Regions from separate parts of the Leifsonia sp. NPDC056665 genome, predicted to be linked through region 3. Evidence: predicted binding sites of a transcription regulator. Region 3 holds the regulator's gene; each other region holds the start of a gene.
The links. The regulator HrcA, encoded in region 3, represses chaperone genes, less so after heat shock. The targets are predictions, from matches to a motif close to TTNGCACTCGNNNNNNNCGAGTGCNAA.

Region 1: a site for HrcA is predicted at 1,760-1,786, ahead of groES (co-chaperone GroES). Genes of this name have one in related genera too.
Region 2: a site for HrcA is predicted at 1,140-1,166, ahead of groL (chaperonin GroEL). Genes of this name have one in related genera too.

The regions. Positions count from the first base shown of each region.
Region 1 is NZ_JBHTXK010000014.1:6,772-9,990, forward strand. Features, by position in the region: gene ACFQ9V_RS13650 (DUF4190 domain-containing protein) at 1-544, shown strand, start outside; gene ACFQ9V_RS13655 (SAM-dependent methyltransferase) at 555-1,742, opposite strand; gene groES (co-chaperone GroES) at 1,894-2,190, shown strand; gene rarD (EamA family transporter RarD) at 2,314-3,219, shown strand, end outside.
Region 2 is NZ_JBHTXK010000008.1:68,101-71,319, forward strand. Features, by position in the region: gene groL (chaperonin GroEL) at 1-1,096, opposite strand, end outside; gene ACFQ9V_RS10055 (cold-shock protein) at 1,292-1,495, opposite strand; gene ACFQ9V_RS10060 (LytR C-terminal domain-containing protein) at 1,676-2,224, opposite strand; gene ACFQ9V_RS10065 (DUF3263 domain-containing protein) at 2,247-2,546, opposite strand; gene msrB (peptide-methionine (R)-S-oxide reductase MsrB) at 2,716-3,162, shown strand; gene ACFQ9V_RS10075 (nitroreductase family protein) at 3,162-3,219, shown strand, end outside.
Region 3 is NZ_JBHTXK010000001.1:465,683-468,901, forward strand. Features, by position in the region: gene dnaJ (molecular chaperone DnaJ) at 1-957, opposite strand, end outside; gene hrcA (heat-inducible transcriptional repressor HrcA) at 1,007-2,023, opposite strand; gene ACFQ9V_RS02120 (DUF4870 domain-containing protein) at 2,243-2,854, shown strand; gene ACFQ9V_RS02125 (DUF4870 domain-containing protein) at 2,977-3,219, shown strand, end outside.

The sequences.
Region 1 (3,219 bases), on a different contig from region 3:
CCCGCCGACGCCCCCGGTGGCGCCTCCCGCGCCGCCCGCGCCGCCGGTCGCGCCGGGGTACGGCGCGCCGCAGCAGCCGTACGGTCAGCAGCCTTATGGACAGCAGCCGCAGCAGCCTTATGGCCAGCAGCCGTACGGACAGCAGCCGCAGCAGCCCTACGGGCAGCAGCCGTACGGCCAGCAGCAGCCCTACGGTCAGCAGCCCGGCCAGCCCGGCTACGGTCAGCCGGCCTACGGCCAGCCCGCGCCCGGCTATGCGCAGCCCTACGCGACGGCGCCCGCGACCAAGTCGCCGATCCTCAGCATCCTGTCGCTCGTCGGCGGCATCCTGGGCATCGTCCTGAACCTCGCGTTCGGGATCGGCGCCCTGTTCGGCGTCGCCGCCATCGTCCTCGGCTTCATCGGCCGCACCAAGGAGCCGCGGGCCAAGGGGTTCTGGCTCACCGGGATCATCCTCGGGTTCGTGTCGGTCGCCATCGCGATCATCTTCTGGATCTTCTGGGGGATCTTCCTGGCCAGCTTCTCGAACACGTACCGGTACTGACCGGTCGGGCTCAGAGGCGCTCGGCGAGCAATGCCGTGTGACGTCCTGCGACCCTGGTCAGGATCAGGGTCGCGGGACGGTCGCCCGACAGCTTGAGGCGCGTCCGGAGCGCGGCAGGGTCGACGTCCACGCCGCGCTTCTTGATCTCCAGCGTGCCGATCCCGCGCGCCCGCAGCGCCTTCTTGAGGTCCTTCTCGGCGAACGGCAGGGTCTCCAGGATGCGGAAGCCCGCCGCGAACGGCGTCGGCGTGGGCTCGTCGGCGGTGATGTAGGCGATGCCGTCGCCGAGCATCCGTCCGTCGAGCCGCCGGGCGAGGTCCCCGATGAGGCGCGCGCGGATGACCGCGCCGTCCGGCTCGTAGAGGTACTCGCCGAGCTCGCCGGTCTCGGCGTCCTCGCTGTCGGCCTCCGCCGTGAGCTCGTTCGCCTCGTCGCCGCGCAGCACCAGGGCGGCACGCCGGATGCCCGTGCGGGCGAGCGCGCCGAACCAGAGCCCGAGCTCCACGACCTGCCCGTCGGCGGACACCCACTGGGCCTCCGCGGTCGACGGGATGAGGTCGCGGTCGAAGCCGGGGCCGAGCTTCAGCCCGACCGAACGGCCGGTCGCGAGTTCGTACGCGAAGCCGAGCGACGGTGTGTAGTCGTCGGGATCGGTCAGCCGGTCGGTGTCGGTGTGGCCGGGCGTCCGCCGCGCGGGATCGAGGAAGACGCCGTCGATCGCGCGCAGGCTCACGTCCTCCGCCCGGCGGTGCTCGACCGTCGCCGAGGGGAAGGGGGCGAGGTTGAAGGCGGCGATCGCGGCGGTCACCTCGTCGGCCTCCACGGCCGTGACCTCCAGCTCCAGCGCCGCGAGGGCGAGCGCGTCGCCGCCGATACCGCAGCCGAGGTCGGCGACGCGGGTCAGCCCAGCCGCCCGGAACCGGCCGGCGTGGCGCGCCGCGACCGACAGGCGCGTCGCCTGCTCCAGCCCCGCCTCGGTGAACAGCATCCGGGAGGCGAACTCGCCGAACTTGCCGACCGCCTTCTTGCGCAGCTTCGCCTGCGTCAGCACCGCCGCGACCAGCCCGGGGGAGTGGCCCTGCTTGCGGAGGTCGGTGACCATCGCCAGCACGTCCTTCTCGGACCGGTACGGGGGAAGGGAGTCGAGCAGCCGAAGGCCTTCGGCGCTCAGCAGCTCGACGAGTTCGGACCGGTCCATGTGGACCACGGTACCTTCTGGCACTCACGTTGCGGGACTGCTAACGCACCCCCTAGACTCGTGTTAGCACTCTCCGTGCGAGTTTGCTAACGCAAGCCGCGCAACGTATTGAGTTCGCAAAGACTGAGTTCACCAAAGAAAGAGGTCAACCGTGTCGGTCTCCATCAAGCCGCTCGAAGATCGCATCGTCATCAAGCAGGTCGAGGCTGAGCAGACCACTGCCTCCGGTCTGGTCATCCCCGACACCGCCAAGGAGAAGCCCCAGGAGGGCGAGGTCGTGGCCGTCGGACCGGGCCGCATCGACGACAACGGCAACCGGGTCCCGCTCGACGTCGCCGTCGGCGACAAGGTGATCTACTCCAAGTACGGGGGCACCGAGGTCAAGTTCGGCGGCGAGGACTACCTGGTCCTCTCGGCTCGCGACGTCCTCGCGGTCGTCGTCCGCTGACGCACCTCCTTTCGGCCGAGGCCCGGGCGCTGTTGCACCTGGGCCTTCGTCGTCCCTGCGGGCCGGCTCGCGCGGCCTCCACCGGATCCGTCCGTGTCCCCGGTTCGGAGTAGTGTCGTGGGAGTGCCGAAGCCCCTCTCCGAACACCGCAGGTCCGGCCTGACCTATGCGATCTCCGCCTACGTCCTCTGGGGCATCCTCCCCATCTACTTCCTGGCGCTCGCGCCGGCCAGTGCCTGGGAGATCGTCGCCTGGCGGGTGCTCTTCTCGCTGGTGTTCTGCGCGATCGCGCTCACCGTCACGCGGACGTGGCGCACGTTCGGCGCCCTCCTGAAGGACCGCAGGGTCCTGTTCACGATGGGCCTCGCCGGAGCGCTCATCTACGTCAACTGGCAGACCTACGTGCTGGCAACGGTCAGCGGTCACGTCGTGGAGGCCGCGCTCGGCTACTTCATCAACCCGATCGTGACCGTGTTCCTCGGCGTGATCGTCCAGCGCGAGCGGCTCCGCGTCGCGCAGTGGGTCGCGGTAGGCGTCAGCGTGATCGCCGTCGTCGTGCTCGCGATCGGCTACGGGCAGGTCCCGTGGATCGCGCTCATCCTCGCGTTCTCGTTCGGCTTCTACGGCCTCATCAAGAAGCGCGTCGGCGGCCGGGTCGACGCCGTCTCCGGGCTGACGCTGGAGACGATGTGGCTGACACCCGTCGCGATCGTGCAGCTCGTGGTCGTCAGCCTCACGGTGGGCCTGACGATCGGGAGCGACGGTCCGTGGCACACGGTGCTGCTCGTCGGCGCCGGCGTGATCACGGCCGTGCCGCTGCTGTTCTTCGCCGCGGCCTCCCGGCGCCTGCCGCTGGTGTACATGGGCTTCATCCAGTACTTCGCGCCGTTCATCCAGTTCATCGTCGGCGTCGCGGTACTGAACGAGGCGATGCCGCCCGAGCGCTGGATCGGCTTCGCGATCGTCTGGCTGGCCCTCGCGATCCTCAGCGTGGACATGATCGTGGCGGCCCGCCAGGGGAAGAAGCAG
Region 2 (3,219 bases), on a different contig from region 3:
GCTCCTGGAGCTTCTCACGGTCGTAGTCCGAGTCGGTGTTCTCGATCTCGCCACGGATCTGGGCCACGCGGCCGGCGATGGCGTCGGGGTCGCCCGCGCCCTCGACGATGGTGGTCTCGTCCTTGGTGATGACGACCTTGCGGGCCTGGCCGAGCAGGTCGAGGGTGACGTTCTCGAGCTTGAGGCCGACCTCCTCGGAGATGACCTGGCCGCCGGTGAGGATCGCGATGTCCTGCAGCATGGCCTTGCGGCGGTCGCCGAAGCCCGGGGCCTTGACGGCGACGGACTTGAAGATGCCGCGGATCTTGTTGACGATCAGGGTGGCCAGGGCCTCCCCGTCGACGTCCTCGGCGATGATGAGGAGCTGCTTGTTGGCCTGGATGACCTTGTCGACGATCGGGAGCAGGTCCTTGATCGAGGAGATCTTCTGGTTGGCGATGAGGATGTAGGTGTCCTCGAACACCGCCTCCTGGCGGTCCTGGTCGGTGACGAAGTACTGCGACAGGAAGCCCTTGTCGAAGCGCATGCCCTCGGTCAGCTCGAGCTCGGTGCCGAAGGTGTTCGACTCCTCGACGGTGACGACGCCCTCCTTGCCGACCTTGTCGATGGCCTCGGCGATGATCTCGCCGATGGTGGTGTCGCCGGCGGAGATGGACGCGGTGGCGGCGATCTCGGCCTTGGTCTCGACCTCCTTGGCGCTGGCGATGAGCTCCTCGGTCACGGCCGCGACGGCCTTCTCGATGCCGCGCTTCAGCGTGATGGGGTCGGCGCCGGCGGCCACGTTGCGGAGGCCCTCCTTGACGAGCGCCTGAGCGAGCACGGTCGCGGTGGTGGTGCCGTCGCCCGCGACGTCGTCGGTCTTCTTGGCGACCTCCTTGACCAGCTCAGCGCCGATCTTCTCGTACGGGTCGTCGAGCTCGATCTCCTTCGCGATGGAGACGCCGTCGTTCGTGATGGTGGGAGCGCCCCACTTCTTCTCGAGGACGACGTTGCGACCGCGCGGGCCCAGCGTCACCTTGACGGTGTCGGCCAGGATGTTGAGGCCGCGCTCGAGGCCGCGACGCGCTTCCTCGTCGAAAGCAATGATCTTTGCCATGTGTTTCTCGTCCCTCCCGGACGTCTGCGAAAGATTCGGTGTGTTAGCACTCGATCAGGCGGAGTGCTAAAGCGATTCTGGCACTCGCGCCACGGGAGTGCAAGGCGAGTGCGGTCCCCGACTGCGGGCATAAAGAAAGGAGCGCCGCCCCGAAGGGCGGCGCTCCTCTTATATGGTCTTGCCGATCGCTGCGTACTACAGCGGACGCACCGACTCGGCCTGAGGGCCCTTGTTGCCCGTGCCGACCTCGAACTGCACCTGCTGGCCCTCTTCGAGAACCTTGTAGCCGTTCATGTCGATTGCGGAGTAGTGAACGAAAACGTCCTGTCCCCCATCATCGACGGTGATGAATCCGTAGCCCTTTTCAGCGTTGAACCACTTCACGGTCCCGTTCGCCATGCATTACTCCCATTGCTGTGTCGCTCGCGTGGTCCAGCGCCGCGCGTTGACTCCCGATCCTAATGCTTGCAATAGCCGTCTCCGCCAGTCTTTTGGCCAATCCGTTACCAAATCGGCCCAAAGTTAAACACGCGTGAAACAAAGGGATGAGCGCGCGTACACGCGCGGAACGACGCGGTGTCAGCCCTTGTAGTCGCTGCCGACGACCACGGTCAGGTCGGCGCCGCTGGCCGCGAAGTCCTGCGTGAGCGCGATGGTCGCGCCGGGGAGCGACTGCGCCGCCCCGAGCGCCGCCGCCTGGTTCTTGGCGTCGGAGTAGTAGACGATCGTCTGCGAGAGGTCCTGCTTGTCGGCGTTCGCGACGGCGCCGACCTTCCAGCCCGCCTTCGTCAGAGTGTCGCTGACCTTGCCGCCGAGGCCGGAGGTCGTGGTGCCGTTCAGCACGTTCACGGTCAGCGACGGGTCGACGGTCGGGACGATCGTCGGCGTGGGCGTCGCGGTCGGCGTGGGCGTGCCGCTCGGGGAGTTCGGCGAGCCGTGGAAGGAGATGGAGCCGCTCACCAGCGAGAGCCCGAAGATGCCCGCCACCACGAGGACGACGACGGCGAGCGCCGCCCAGCCGACCGCGATCCAGCCGCGGCCCTTCGGCCGGGGAGCCCGGTGCGCACCGACGCGCTGCAGACCGTCTGGGATGTCGTCGAACCGGTCTCTCGGGTACTTCTCTGCCATCTACAGGTGATTCCTCGCGGTGTCAGTCGCCGGACGGGAGTGTCCGGGATCGCCGTGCTGCCAGCCGGGTCTCGCGCAGCCGGAGCAGGCGCTTGACGAGCATGGGGTCGTGCTTGAGCGCCTCCGGTCGGTCGATCAGCGCTCCGAGGAGTTGATAGTACCGGGCGGCGGAGAGACCGAACTCCTCGCGGATGGCCTGCTCCTTGGCGCCGGCATGCCGCCACCACTGACGCTCGAACGCGAGGATGGCCGCCTCACGGTCGGTCAGGCCGGTCGCGTCCGGCGCAGGGATCCGGTGGTCCGCAGCCTCCGCCACGTGCACCGCCTCCCCTCACCGTCTTCGAGTCAGCCCTTCCCCGCGCTCGCGCCTCATCCTAGGGGCGGTGTCCTGTGCGTTGCCCGTTTGCGCCCGGCAGGTCGCAGGCCGAACAGGGAACAGCCGCACAGGTTCCGCCGTTTAGGCTGGAGACGGACGACGAAAGGAACGCACGATGAGCGCATCGCACGACGAGGCCGCGCAGGGCGCCGCAGCGCCCAACGGGTTCGGGCTCGAGAAGACCGACGAGGAGTGGCGCCGCGAGCTCAGCCCGGAGCAGTACGCGGTGCTGCGCGAGGCGGGCACGGAGCGGCCGTGGACCGGCGAGCTGCTCGACGAGGGCCGCGCGGGCCTCTACACCTGCGCCGCGTGCGGAGCGGAGCTGTTCAAGTCGGGCACCAAGTTCGACAGCGGCTGCGGCTGGCCGAGCTTCTACGAGTCGATCCGGCCGGAGGCCGTACAGCTCCTCGAGGACGACAGCCTGGGCATGGCGCGCACCGAGGTGCGCTGCGCGAACTGCGGCTCGCACCTGGGCCACGTGTTCCCCGACGGCTTCGGCACCCCGACCGGCGACCGCTACTGCATGAACTCCATCTCGCTGAACTTCTCGCCAGAGGCCTGATGTCCGAGCTCGTCGAGCGGGTCGCCGCGCGCCGGTCGTACTCCCGCGTGACCTCCG
Region 3 (3,219 bases):
GTCGCCGCGGCCGCTGCCGCGCAGGTGCGTGATGCCGCGGTCCTTCACCGAGACGATGTCCGCGCTCTGGATGCCGGGCTTCAGCTCCAGGCGGATGTCGCCGTCCAGCGCCTTCAGTGTCGCCGTGGTGCCGAGGATGGCGTCGGTCATCGACACCTCCAGCGTGCAGAGCAGGTCGTCGCCGTCGCGGCTGAACACGTCGTGGTGCTTGACCTTGATCTCCAGGTACAGGTCGCCGTTCGGGCCGCCGGCGGGACCGGCCTCGCCAGAGCCCGGCATCTGCAGCCGCAGGCCCGTGTCGACGCCGGCGGGGATGTCCACCGGCACCGAGCGGCGCGCGCGGACGCGGCCCTGGCCCTGGCAGGTGACGCACGGCGTGGCGATGACGGTGCCGTAGCCGCGGCAGCTCCCGCACGGGCTGGAGGTCATCACGTTGCCGAGCAGCGAGCGCACCGACCGCTGGATGCTGCCGGTGCCGTGGCAGATGTCGCAGGTGACGGGCGCGGTGCCGGGCTGGCAGCAGGAGCCGCCGCAGGTCTCGCAGACGACCGCGGTGTCGACGTCCAGGTCGCGGTGCGTCCCGAAGACGACCTCGTCGAGGTCGACCTCCACGCGCAGCAGGGCGTCCTGGCCGCGCTCGCGCCGGGAGCGCGGGCCGCGGGTGGCGCCGCCTCCGCCGCCGAAGAACGTCTCGAAGATGTCGCCGAAGCCGGCGAAGTCGCCCGCTCCCCCGGCGCCGCCGCCGAAGCCGCCGGAGCCGCCCAGGTCGTACTGCTGCCGCTGCTGCGGGTCGCTCAGGACGTCGTAGGCGTGGGTGACGAGCTTGAAGCGCTCCTGCGCGTCGGAGCTCGGGTTGACGTCCGGGTGCAGCTCGCGCGCGAGGCGGCGGTACGCCTTCTTGATCTCGTCGGGGGTGGCGTTGCGGTCAACGCCGAGGACTTCGTAGTGGTCGGCCACGTAAGGCTGTTCCTTCTGTTCGGTGCGTCGGTGTTCGGAGTTCGTGGGGTCAGTCGCCCAGGAGGCGGGAGAGGTAACGTGCAACGGCGCGGACCGCCGCCATGTTCCCCGAGTAGTCCATTCGGAGCGGGCCGAGCAGGCCGACGCGGGCCAGGTCGGAACCGGAACTGTAGCCGCTCGACATGACCGAGGTCTCGGTCAGGCCGATGACGGCGTTCTCGCGGCCGATGCTGACCGCGACGCCGTGCTGGTCGAGCGCCATCTCGTCGAAGAGCCGCAGCAGGACGACCTGCTCCTCGATGGCCTCCAGCACCGGCGTGATGGACCCGGGGAAGTCGGTCTCGGTGCGCGCCAGGTTGGCCGCGCCCGCCATGACCAGCTTGTCCTGCCGGTTGGCGGCGATCTGGTCGAGCAGGGCGCCGGCGACCGGCGCCACGAGCGCGCGCGTGCGGTCGGTCAGGTGGCCCGGGAGGTCGCGCAGCCGCACCGCCGCGTCGGCGAGCGAGAGGCCGGCGGCCGCACCGTTGATCGCGCCGCGGATCTCGGCGATCTCGGCGTCGTCCAGCTCCTCCTGCAGCTCGATCACGCGCTGCTCGACCGCGCCGGAGTCGGTGATGAGCACGCTCAGCAGCCGCCGGGAGCCGAGCGCCACCAGCTCGATGTGCCGGATGCGCGAGCGCGCCACCGACGGGTACTGCACCAACGCGACCTGGTTGGTGAGCTGCGACAGCAGCCGGACCGTGCGTGACAGCACGTCGTCCACGTCGACCGACTGGCCGAGGAAGGCCTCGATCGCGGTGCGCTGCGCCGCCGACAGCGGCCGGGCCTCGGCGAGGTGGTCGACGAACAGCCGGTAGCCCTTGTCGGTCGGCACCCGGCCGGAGGAGGTGTGCGGGGCGACGATCAGCTCCTCCTCCTCGAGGAGTGCCATGTCGTTGCGGATGGTCGCGGCCGAGACGCCGAACGCGTGCCGCTCCACGATGCTCTTCGAGCCCACAGGCTCCCGCGAGGCGACATAGTCCTGCACGATGACGCGGAGCACTTCCAGACTGCGTTCCGAGACCACGCGAACCGCCTCCTGTCGTCGCTTCGGCACCCGAGGATCGAGCACGGGAGGACATCGCGCGCGCTGGCACTCGATGAACCTGAGTGCTAATCATATCGCGTCGGCGTGGGAGGGCGGTCATGACGCGACACGGATCATTTACCGCGCGGCTCCCGAGCAGTACCCTGTGCGCACCGGCTCAGGTAAGCCCCCGCAGCCGCCCACGAAAGGGTTCTCCTCATGTCAGACCCGAACCAGCCCGCGGCCGACGGCCAGGGCGAACAGCCTCCGCAACAGCCGTACGGGCAGCAGCCTCCGGCACAGCCCTATGGGCAGCAGCCTCCCGCGCAGCAGCCTCCCGCGCAGCAGCCCTACGGAGCCGCACCCGGTCAGCCCGCCGGAGCGGTGCCTCCCCAGCAGCCCTACGCGGCCCCGGCCGGTCAGCCCGCCGGCGCCGTCCCGCCGCCCCAGCAGTACGCGAGCGCCGCCGCCGCTCCCCTCGACCCCGCGCAGGACAAGCAGTGGGCGTCGTTCGCCCACCTCGGCGGGATCCTGTGGTTCCTGCCCTCCCTCATCATCTGGCTCGTGTTCAAGGACAGGGGCGCCCTCACCAACCAGGAGGCCAAGGAGGCCCTCAACTGGCAGATCACGTGGATCCTGGTCTGGGTCGTCTCCCAGATCCTCGGCGTGATCATCGGATCGTTCACCTTCGGCATCGGCTACCTGCTGTTCAGCCTCCTCATCCCGTGGGTCCTCTACATCGTCAACCTGGTGTTCTCGATCCTCGGCTTCGTGCGCGTGAACAGCGGTGGGACGTACCGGTACCCGGTGAACTTCCGCTTCATCAAGTAGCGCGCCGCAGCCGCGGGACGGGCGGCCGATCCCGGGAAAGGTCTCTCGGCTCCTTCTCAGGATCACCGTCCGCCCCCTAGGCTGGGACCCGTCATTCCCACTCACCGGAGGAGAAACCGACCATGTCCGCAACGCCCCCGCCCCCGCCGCCGCCGCAGCAGCCGCCGCAGCAGCCGTACGGAGGTCAGCAGCCGCAGCTCAGCCCGGCCGACGAGAAGCTGTGGGCGACGCTCATCCACGTCGGCGGCATCCTGTTCAGCTTCATCCCCGCGCTCGTCGGCTACCTCGTGCTCAAGGACCGCGGCCCGTTCATCCGCTCGCACACCGCGACGGCGCTGAACTTCCAGATCACGCTCGCGATCGCC